One region of the Acinetobacter sp. LT1 genome, then DNA from elsewhere that is predicted to be linked to it. Evidence: predicted binding sites of a transcription regulator. Region 1 holds the regulator's gene; the other holds the start of a gene.
What was found. The regulator PhoB, encoded in region 1, activates phosphate uptake and scavenging genes when phosphate is short. The targets are predictions, from matches to a motif close to TGTCATNAANCTGTCATAA.
Positions count from the first base shown of each region.

Region 1 (4,442 bases):
CTCTAAATCTTCATAGGTCGCGCCTTCGACAGTCGAACCTAACGCAACGCCAGCATTGTTAAAAATCAGGTTAACAGAACCGTGATCTTGTACTGTTTCTTGCGCCCACTGCTTTACCGCTTCACGGTCAGACACATCAAGCTTTTTAGTGGTAACAGTAATATTGCTGTAAGGCTTTAAAAGCTCGACAGTTTGTTGTAATCCTTTTTCATTAATATCACTCAACGAAAGATGGCAACCCTGTTTTGCCAAAAGAATTGCTAACTGTTGCCCAATGCCAGAACCCGCGCCCGTAATTGCAGCGACTTTGTTTTTAAAATTTTTCATTGTCCATCCTTTGTTTTTCGATTTGCACAATCGGTTCATTGCATGTGCACTTTAGACACCTTCAATATAATTTTGACAATACACATTGTCAATATAGTACACTGTAATTTCAGATAGAATGGCACAATTCTGCTGAGGGCTTTATCATAGTGAGCATATTTGGCCAAAACCTATAAATTAGGAAACCATTCTTTAGGAAAAAATTTATTTATGGCGACTAACGACTCAACCAGTAAAAAGAAAACAAAAAGTGTGAGTAAAGAACGTCAGTTCAAAGGGTTATCTCTATCTGAACGTAAAGAAGCACGCCGCGAAAAACTGATTGAAGCGGGTATTGCAACCTACGGAACCCTTGGTTTTTTTTCAGTGACGGTAAAAGATGTCTGCCAAGAAGCTAAACTCACCGAACGTTATTTTTATGAATCATTTAAAAAGAGTGAAGATTTATTCCAAACCATCTTTTTAAAAATGATTGAAGAATTACAGCAAAATCTGATGCAAGCCGTGATTAAAGCTGCACCCGATCCAGAAAAAATGGTCGATGCGGGTTTGAGAGCGCTGCTGACAACATTAAAAGATGACCCGAGATTAGCTCGTATTGTCTATGTCGATGCAGTTCTGGTGCAAGAATTACATAATCAGGCCACCATTCAAGAAACACTTGCGCAATTTGATCGCATGATTCAAGCCTTCGTTATGCTGACCATGCCCCAAATTCAACACCATGAAAATGAGCTCTCTTTAATCGCAACGGGTTTAAATGGATATGTCACTCAAATTGCAATTCGATGGGTGATGGGAGGGTTTGAGCAGTCTCTTGAGCAGGTTTTAACTGCGTGCCGTATCGTTTTCTTATCTTTATTAGCTCAAGTTTCAAAATAATATTAAAGTTTTTTGACAGCCAAAATGTGAAAAAATAGCTAAGCAATTAAGGTGATAACCTATTGAATGATTTTAGAAAGTTTGAGGCTTAGATGTCATAATTTGGTCATACCTTTGCCTTAGTTTTGTCACAAATTATTGCTAAATTCATTTTTATAGACTTTTCTGCAATGAAATTGTCATAATTAATCTTTGTAATAAGCCTGTCATAACTACAAAACGGTTCACCGTTAAATCTATAGGATATTGCGTTGTGAAAGATGACTATATTTTAATTGTCGATGATGAGCTTCCTATTCGTGAAATGATCCATACTTCTTTGGACATGGCAGGTTTTCAGTGTTTACAGGCAGAAGATGCCAAACAGGCTCATCAAATTATCGTCGACCAACGTCCGGCGCTTATCTTGCTTGATTGGATGTTACCTGGAGGTGTAAGTGGTGTCGATTTATGTCGCCGCTTAAAACGCGATGAGAATTTAGCAGAAATTCCAGTGATTATGCTGACCGCTCGCGGAGAAGAAGACCATAAAGTACAAGGTCTTGATGCGGGTGCAGATGATTACATGACGAAGCCTTTCTCAACACGTGAACTGGTTTCACGTATTAAGGCAGTTCTGCGCCGCGCGAATGCATTAAGTGGTGAAAAAACAATTGATGCCAATGGTTTAATTCTTGATCCTGTAAGCCAGCGTGTTAGCTTTGGTAACAGTATTTTAGATATGGGCCCAACTGAATATCGCTTACTTGCGTTTTTTATGACCCATCCAGAACGTGCCTATACGCGTGCCCAGTTGCTCGATCAGGTATGGGGCGGTAATGTATATATTGAAGACCGCACTATCGATGTGCATATCCGTCGTTTACGTAAAGTGTTAGAACCTTTTGGTGTTGACCGATTTGTTCAGACTGTACGTGGAACTGGCTACCGTTTCTCAACACGTGCAGATTTAGCCGCAGGTTAACCAAGATTTATGTATGAACCCTACCCCGTCCCTGAACAGGTACGTGAACAAAAGCTTTCTCGCTACAGTAGTTTATGGACGTTTGCCAAACAAGATTTACGGCTTTTATTATTTTTTCTAATTATTGCCGGTTTAGTCGGTTTCGGTATTGGGTATTTCTGGAGCTGTATTTTTATCGCCTTCGTGGTGTTTTTTACACTCCAGTTGCGTTCTTTATATCTGGTCAATGACTGGATTGCGAATAAACCTTATGACGTTCCTCCAAACCTTAACGGGATTTGGGGGGCATTGTTATTTAATGTTTACCGTGCTCAGCGTCAGGAACGAATTGTTCAGGCCGAAATGGTCGGTTTAATTGACCGGGCTCAGTCTTCATTAGTTGCTCTTGCTGAAGCGGTTGTACTCATTGATGACCAACATCAAATCGAGTGGTGGAACCCTGCTGCCGAACGTTTGTTAGGAATCAGTCCTCTCGACCGTGGCCGCAACTTATTAACCATTTTACGTCAGCCTACTTTTATTGAATATTTTAACAATATTGATCAGGCACCTGATGGGATTAAGCTGCATTCCAATTTTGATGATGACCGTTATGTACAGGTTAAGCTCACTCGATTTGGTGGAGAAAGTCGTTTATTGGTGGCTTACGATGTGACGCGTATGCACAACCTTGAGCAAATGCGTAAAGACTTTGTCGACAATATTTCGCATGAACTTCGTACCCCATTAACCGTGCTCAGTGGTTATATCGAAACCTTTACCGATCAGGAAGATATTAGCCCACGCTGGAAACGTGCATTTGACCAGATGCAATCACAAACCAAACGTATGAATGCGTTGGTCAATGATTTACTACTGTTATCAAATTTAGAAAATAATAAGAAAATCGCAAAAAACCAGATTATTGAAATGCCGAGCTTAATGAATCAATTGTTTGATGATGCTCAGGCCTACAATGCTGATTATGGACACACGCTCAATTTACATATTGATAGCCACTGTGACCTAATTGGTTCTGACATGGAAATTGCCAGCGCATTTAGTAATTTAATTACGAATGCTATCAAGTACACGCCAAAAGGTGGAACCATTACCATTGGCTGGCATGATGATGGCGAACATGCATACTTTAGTGTGCAAGACACAGGCATCGGAATTAACCCTAAACATTTGCCACGACTGACTGAACGCTTCTATCGTGTTGATAGCGACCGTAGTCGTCAAACAGGTGGTACAGGTTTAGGCTTAGCGATTGTAAAACATGTGCTGATGCAACACGGCGCTTATTTAGATGTGCAGTCTAAAGAAAACGAAGGATCAACATTTACCGCAGTTTTTCCAAAAGAAAGACTATATAACATGACCTAAAGTTGCCCTCTCACATTTAAAAAGCCGACTCATGAAAAGTCGGCTTTTTTGTATTATTTAAACCAATTTACTTAGAATTCGAGCAATACGATTTTGTCTGATTTTTCTCTATGACATTTAAAAAGTGAGTGGCAAAAGTATTACTTTGACGCAGTGCATCACGGTGATCGCCACCATCAATCGTTTGATAAATAGTTGGTTTTTTTAATTTACATAGCTGTTGGTAATAAGCAGATGTCCCTCTAGGGTCGACTAAATGATCTTTAGAGCCTTGAACAATCATTAACGGCACAGTCGGCACCATATTTTCAATGGACTGCTTTTTAAGATAAGCCAAAAGAGGTTTTAAGTCTGCGTTAGGGCGAAATATGCTAGAAGGAGACTTCTTCAAATCAGATTGAAGTTCAGATAAACAGCGACTACGTGCTTGAGTCAGCACAGTGTTCATTTCAGGACTTACCAGCTTTTCAGGAATGATGCTTGGATCTGCTGCTTGCGCACCCAATAATACAATCGGGAAGAAAGCTGCCACACTTGGTTCTGGGTTTGGATTACTCTGCACATATTCTGCGATGCCTTCATATTGATAGCCGCCTGGCGCAAGAGCGATTGCCCCTTTTAAATCTAATTCGGGAGCATCTTTTTGACCATAGGCAGACACTGCAATTGCTGCAGCCCCGCCTTGACTATGTCCCATCACCAACCACTGTTTATTAAAGCTCTTGGGCTTAAGCAAATGTAATGCCCGCACTGCATCGACCACCGTATGCAGTTGGCTCTTTGCATTCATATAGGGATGTGCGCCTAATGTGCCTAAGCCTTGATAGTCAGGCGCGACAACTGCATAGCCACGTGCAAGCCAACCATCTAAAGCTTTGGAAGCAACTTCTTGATATGAATG
Region 1 covers NZ_JBBAXE010000008.1:87,750-92,191, reverse strand. The annotation lists gene WBW42_RS09825 (SDR family NAD(P)-dependent oxidoreductase) at 1-327, opposite strand, end outside; gene WBW42_RS09820 (TetR/AcrR family transcriptional regulator) at 538-1,209, shown strand; gene phoB (phosphate regulon transcriptional regulator PhoB) at 1,463-2,173, shown strand; gene phoR (phosphate regulon sensor histidine kinase PhoR) at 2,183-3,541, shown strand; gene WBW42_RS09805 (alpha/beta fold hydrolase) at 3,609-4,442, opposite strand, start outside.

Region 2 (4,442 bases), on a different contig from region 1:
GTAGGTGTTTTCTCTTTGGAGTCAGAATGATCGGGCAGAGTTGTACAGCCGACCATAAGAACAGCACCAATATAAAAAACACCTTTCTTTAACATATCCTAATTTCCTGTTAACGCTTAGTTGTTATAACTACCACTTGAAATTACACGTGAGTTGTTTGACAGATCTTGTTCCATCTGGTTTTCACTTTCACGAATATAACTGTCGGTATTATCATCCTGAGAGTCAGGAATTGTGTTATCACTTTGTGGCGTATATGTTGGATCAACTTGATAATAAGGTGCTCCACATGGCGTAGCACGGTGCGGAACCGTATGCGTTAGCATCGGAATATACATTGCGCCATCACATGCCTGAGCAGATAAATCACCCGTTGCACGGTCAATCCACTGCCACTGTACTGTGTCTGGTTGACGTAGATTTACAGGCGTTTGACGTAATTGTTTCATCACATTAATCCATACTGGCAATGCACCCGATGAACCTGTTAATCCTGTTACTTTGTTGTCATCTAAACCTAACCAAACTACAGCAACGTGGTTACCTGAGTAGCCCGCAAACCATGAGTCACGTGTATCGTTAGTCGTACCTGATTTACCTGCCAATTTTAAAGCAGGAGACAAGCTATTATAAGCTGCGCGACCAGTACCCGAAGACATGACCTGTTGTAGACCATAATTCATGATATAACCAACAGATGGATCAATGGTTTGTTGAACATTCAGGCCATAACGGTCAAGCAGGCGACCATTTGCATCTACGACAGATCGAATCGCACGAGTCGGATATTTAAAGCCACCTGTAGCAAAGTTCTCATAAATTCCCAGAACCTCCATTGGTGACATATTGACTGCCCCAAGGAAAATAGATGGGTAGGCAGGAATGGTCGACTCAACACCAAACTTTCTTAAGTTGTTTGTAAATGTAGATAAACCAAACTCTTGACCCAAGCGCACAGCAGATAGGTTATATGAATTTGCCAAAGCTTCACTCAAGCTGACTACACCATGTCCGCCACCACTGTAGTTTTTAGGTGTCCAACTTTTGCCACCATCTACAGGGACACTAATCGGCGCATCTTCAATTTGGGTTGCCCAGTTGTAACGCCCAGATTCAATAGCACTTAAATAAATCACAGGTTTTAATAAAGAACCGACTTGACGTTTTGCATCTACAGCACGGTTAAAACCAGTAAAGTCTTGTGTAGAACCAACAGCAGCAACAAGCTCGCCGTTTTCTGGATGTGCAATCAGTACAGCACCCTGTAAGTTTTTCAAACGTGATGGATTGCTGTTTGCTAAGCGTTCTACTGAAGCTTTAAACGCATTTTGAACTTGAGTTTGAGTAATTGGGTCTAAAGTCGTAAAAATACGTAAGCCCTGATTAGTTAAATCACTTTCTTGATATTCTGTGCGTAATTGACGACGCACAATATCTAAAAAGTCCGGGAATTTTGCAGGGCCTAAACTTGGTTTATTTAACACATTTAAAGGACGTGCAATTTCATCTTCATATTCTGCTTGAGTTAAATAACCCATTACACGCATGTTATTTAACACCGTATCGCGGCGTTTTTTTGCACCTTCAGGATTTTTCCAAGGGTTATACAAAGAAGGGCCTTGCACTAAACCAACTAAATAAGCTTGCTGTGCGACACTTAGCTCACGTAACGGTAAACCAAAATAAAATTGAGAAGCCAAACCATAGCCATTAATTGAGTAGCTACCATTTTGGCCTAGATTTACTTCATTTAAGTAAGCTTCTAAAATTTCATCTTTGCTGTAATGCAGCTCAATGAGTAAAGCCATTAATGCTTCATTAACTTTACGTTTTAAGGTGCGTTCAGGTGTAAGGTAGAAGTTTTTAACTAATTGTTGAGTTAGGGTTGAACCACCTTGACGCTTTCCGCCTGTAATATTACTCACCAATGCACGAGCAGTACCACGAATTGAAACCCCGTGATGATGATAGAAATTACGGTCTTCTGTTGAAATTAAAGCTTCAATAAGAGGTTTAGGGACATTATTCAGTTTAATGAGAACACGGTCTTCATTATGTTGAGGGTAAATCCCTCCAATCAGAAGTGGCTCTAGTCGCGCAACACCCGTTGAAGAAGGTTTTGTACTTCGAACTTCAGCAACTTGATCATTTGCAAAACTTAACTCTAATACTTGTTCGGGTTCAACACTGTCGCCGTAATCAAAACCACGTGTATGGATATACATATTGCTACCCTGAGCAACATAGGTTCCAGACTTGTCATAATTACTTGAAGTTTTGTAACCCAAGAGTTTTAATTCTTGAGTGAAATTTGCTTGGGTAATAGGTGCGTTATTATAAATTTCCAAAGGTCGTGCGAACACTTTGGCGGGAATATCCCACCGTTGTCCTTCAAATTTTTCACGGATAATATTATCTAAACGAATCAGATAGATACTAAGAGCAATAAAAGCACCAATGACCAAAATGGAAAAGATTAGTGCAAAGAAACCGATACCACGTTCAAACTTCATAAAAATGAGATAAAACCCTAACAATGCCTGTAATGATGCGATAGCTTGTCATCAATTTGCAATGATAAAACTGTGAATAATTGGAAAACTTAGATTGAATTTTACAGCATCTTGTTGTTATGTTTTTTTAAATTAATCAGGTTAATGTTATTATAGGCAAGTATCGCAGCGGAGCTTACTCATTCGTGCAAATTTCACATAAGTCCTTCAGAAACGTCGGGTTAATCGGTCGACCAGATAAATCATCAGTAGTAGAAACACTATGTTTAATTCATGATCATTTGTTGAACCTAGGCTTAAACCCCATTTTTGATCAGGAAACTGCTGAATTAGTGCCTTATGACCATGCACAGGTAGTGAGTCGTCATTTATTGGGTGAAGTTGCTGATTTAGTCATAGTCGTTGGAGGTGATGGTTCTTTACTCCATGCTGCTAGAGCTTTAGTACGCTACAATACGCCTGTTATTGGTATCAACCGCGGGCGTTTAGGTTTTTTAACTGATATCAAACCTTCAGAAGCCATTTTCAAACTTGACCAAGTACTTCAAGGTCATTTCCAGCTTGACCGTCGTTTCTTACTTGAAATGGAAGTACGAACAAATGGTGAAGTCATTTATGACGCCATTGCTTTAAATGATGTGGTTTTGCACTCGGGTAAATCGGTACACATGATTGACTTCGAACTTAATATTGATGGTCAATATGTTTACCGCCAACATAGTGATGGTTTAATTGTTTCGACGCCAACCGGATCAACGGCTTATGCATTGTCAGGTGGTGGCCCAATTTTACATCCAAGTATGGATGCTATTGCATTAGTTCCAATGCATCCCCATACATTGTCATCACGTCCCATCGTAGTCGGTGGTCAAAGCGAAATTAAAATCGTTATTCGCGAAAATCGGGTGTTACCAATGGTGAGTGCAGATGGACAACATAGTGTCTCGCTCAATGTTGGAGACAGTTTACACATCCGTAAACACCCATTTAAACTAAGTTTATTGCATCCACCAGGTTATGATTTCTATATGGCCTGCCGTACCAAACTTGGTTGGAACCAAGATTTTGAATCTTTTCAAAGAGATGAATCATGAATATTGAACAAATGCTATCTGTTTTAAACCCTGAAATTGTAGAGCGTTTAAAAACAGCAGTAGAAATTGGTAAATGGCCAAACGGCGTTGTTTTAACTAAAGAGCAGCGTGAAACTTGTATGCAAGCTGTAATCGCTTGGGAGTTAAAGAACTTACCAGAAGATCAGCGTAGCGGTTATATTGACCGTGGTACAAAAGAAGAAGGCGAAGAGTGTGATGATGATCATCACAAGCATGAGCCAGAGTTTAAACCTATTCGTTTTGTTTAAAACTTAATAAGACAGAAAATTATTTCTGGTTATTCCATACAGCCTTATATAGCATGTTTTTCATAAGTTATAGCATATAGGCTTTTATTACTTTTGAAGGATCAAAAGTAACCAAAAATCCTTTGTATCACTGACGATACTTCCTGTATCGCAGTGATACGGTCGACATCCATGTCGACCTTCACGATAGCATTTGTTAACTACGAATTAAGATTGCTTAAATTTCGTGTATCCCATAACACTTTTGCTTTTTGCATCGCTTCTTCAAAACTAGCAACAACGCCCATCGTATATAGCGCGATTCCGATGGTTTCTGTTATGGCTATTTCTCCATATTCATGGTGCTGTTGACCAAGCCATACTGCTTTAAACGTTGCTAAATCTAATTCCTCTTCAATTGGGCTTCGTTCAGGTGTGAGCTTTGGCAACTCATGTTCATAGAGCTCACCATTTTTAATACCGCAAATGAGCGTTTTAGCATCTGGGTTTCGTTCAAATTCACCACCTTCGCCTTTAATAACGGCACTATTTTGATAGCCTAAGCGTAATGCGCTATGTTGGTGAGA
Region 2 covers NZ_JBBAXE010000005.1:98,549-102,990, reverse strand. The annotation lists gene WBW42_RS06470 (tetratricopeptide repeat protein) at 1-95, opposite strand, end outside; gene mrcB (penicillin-binding protein 1B) at 117-2,513, opposite strand; gene WBW42_RS06460 (NAD(+) kinase) at 2,699-3,607, shown strand; gene WBW42_RS06455 (YeaC family protein) at 3,604-3,876, shown strand; gene WBW42_RS06450 (glycosyl transferase family protein) at 4,077-4,442, opposite strand, start outside.
Region 2: the regulator PhoB is predicted to act here: its motif matches at 2,560-2,578, upstream of WBW42_RS06460 (NAD(+) kinase).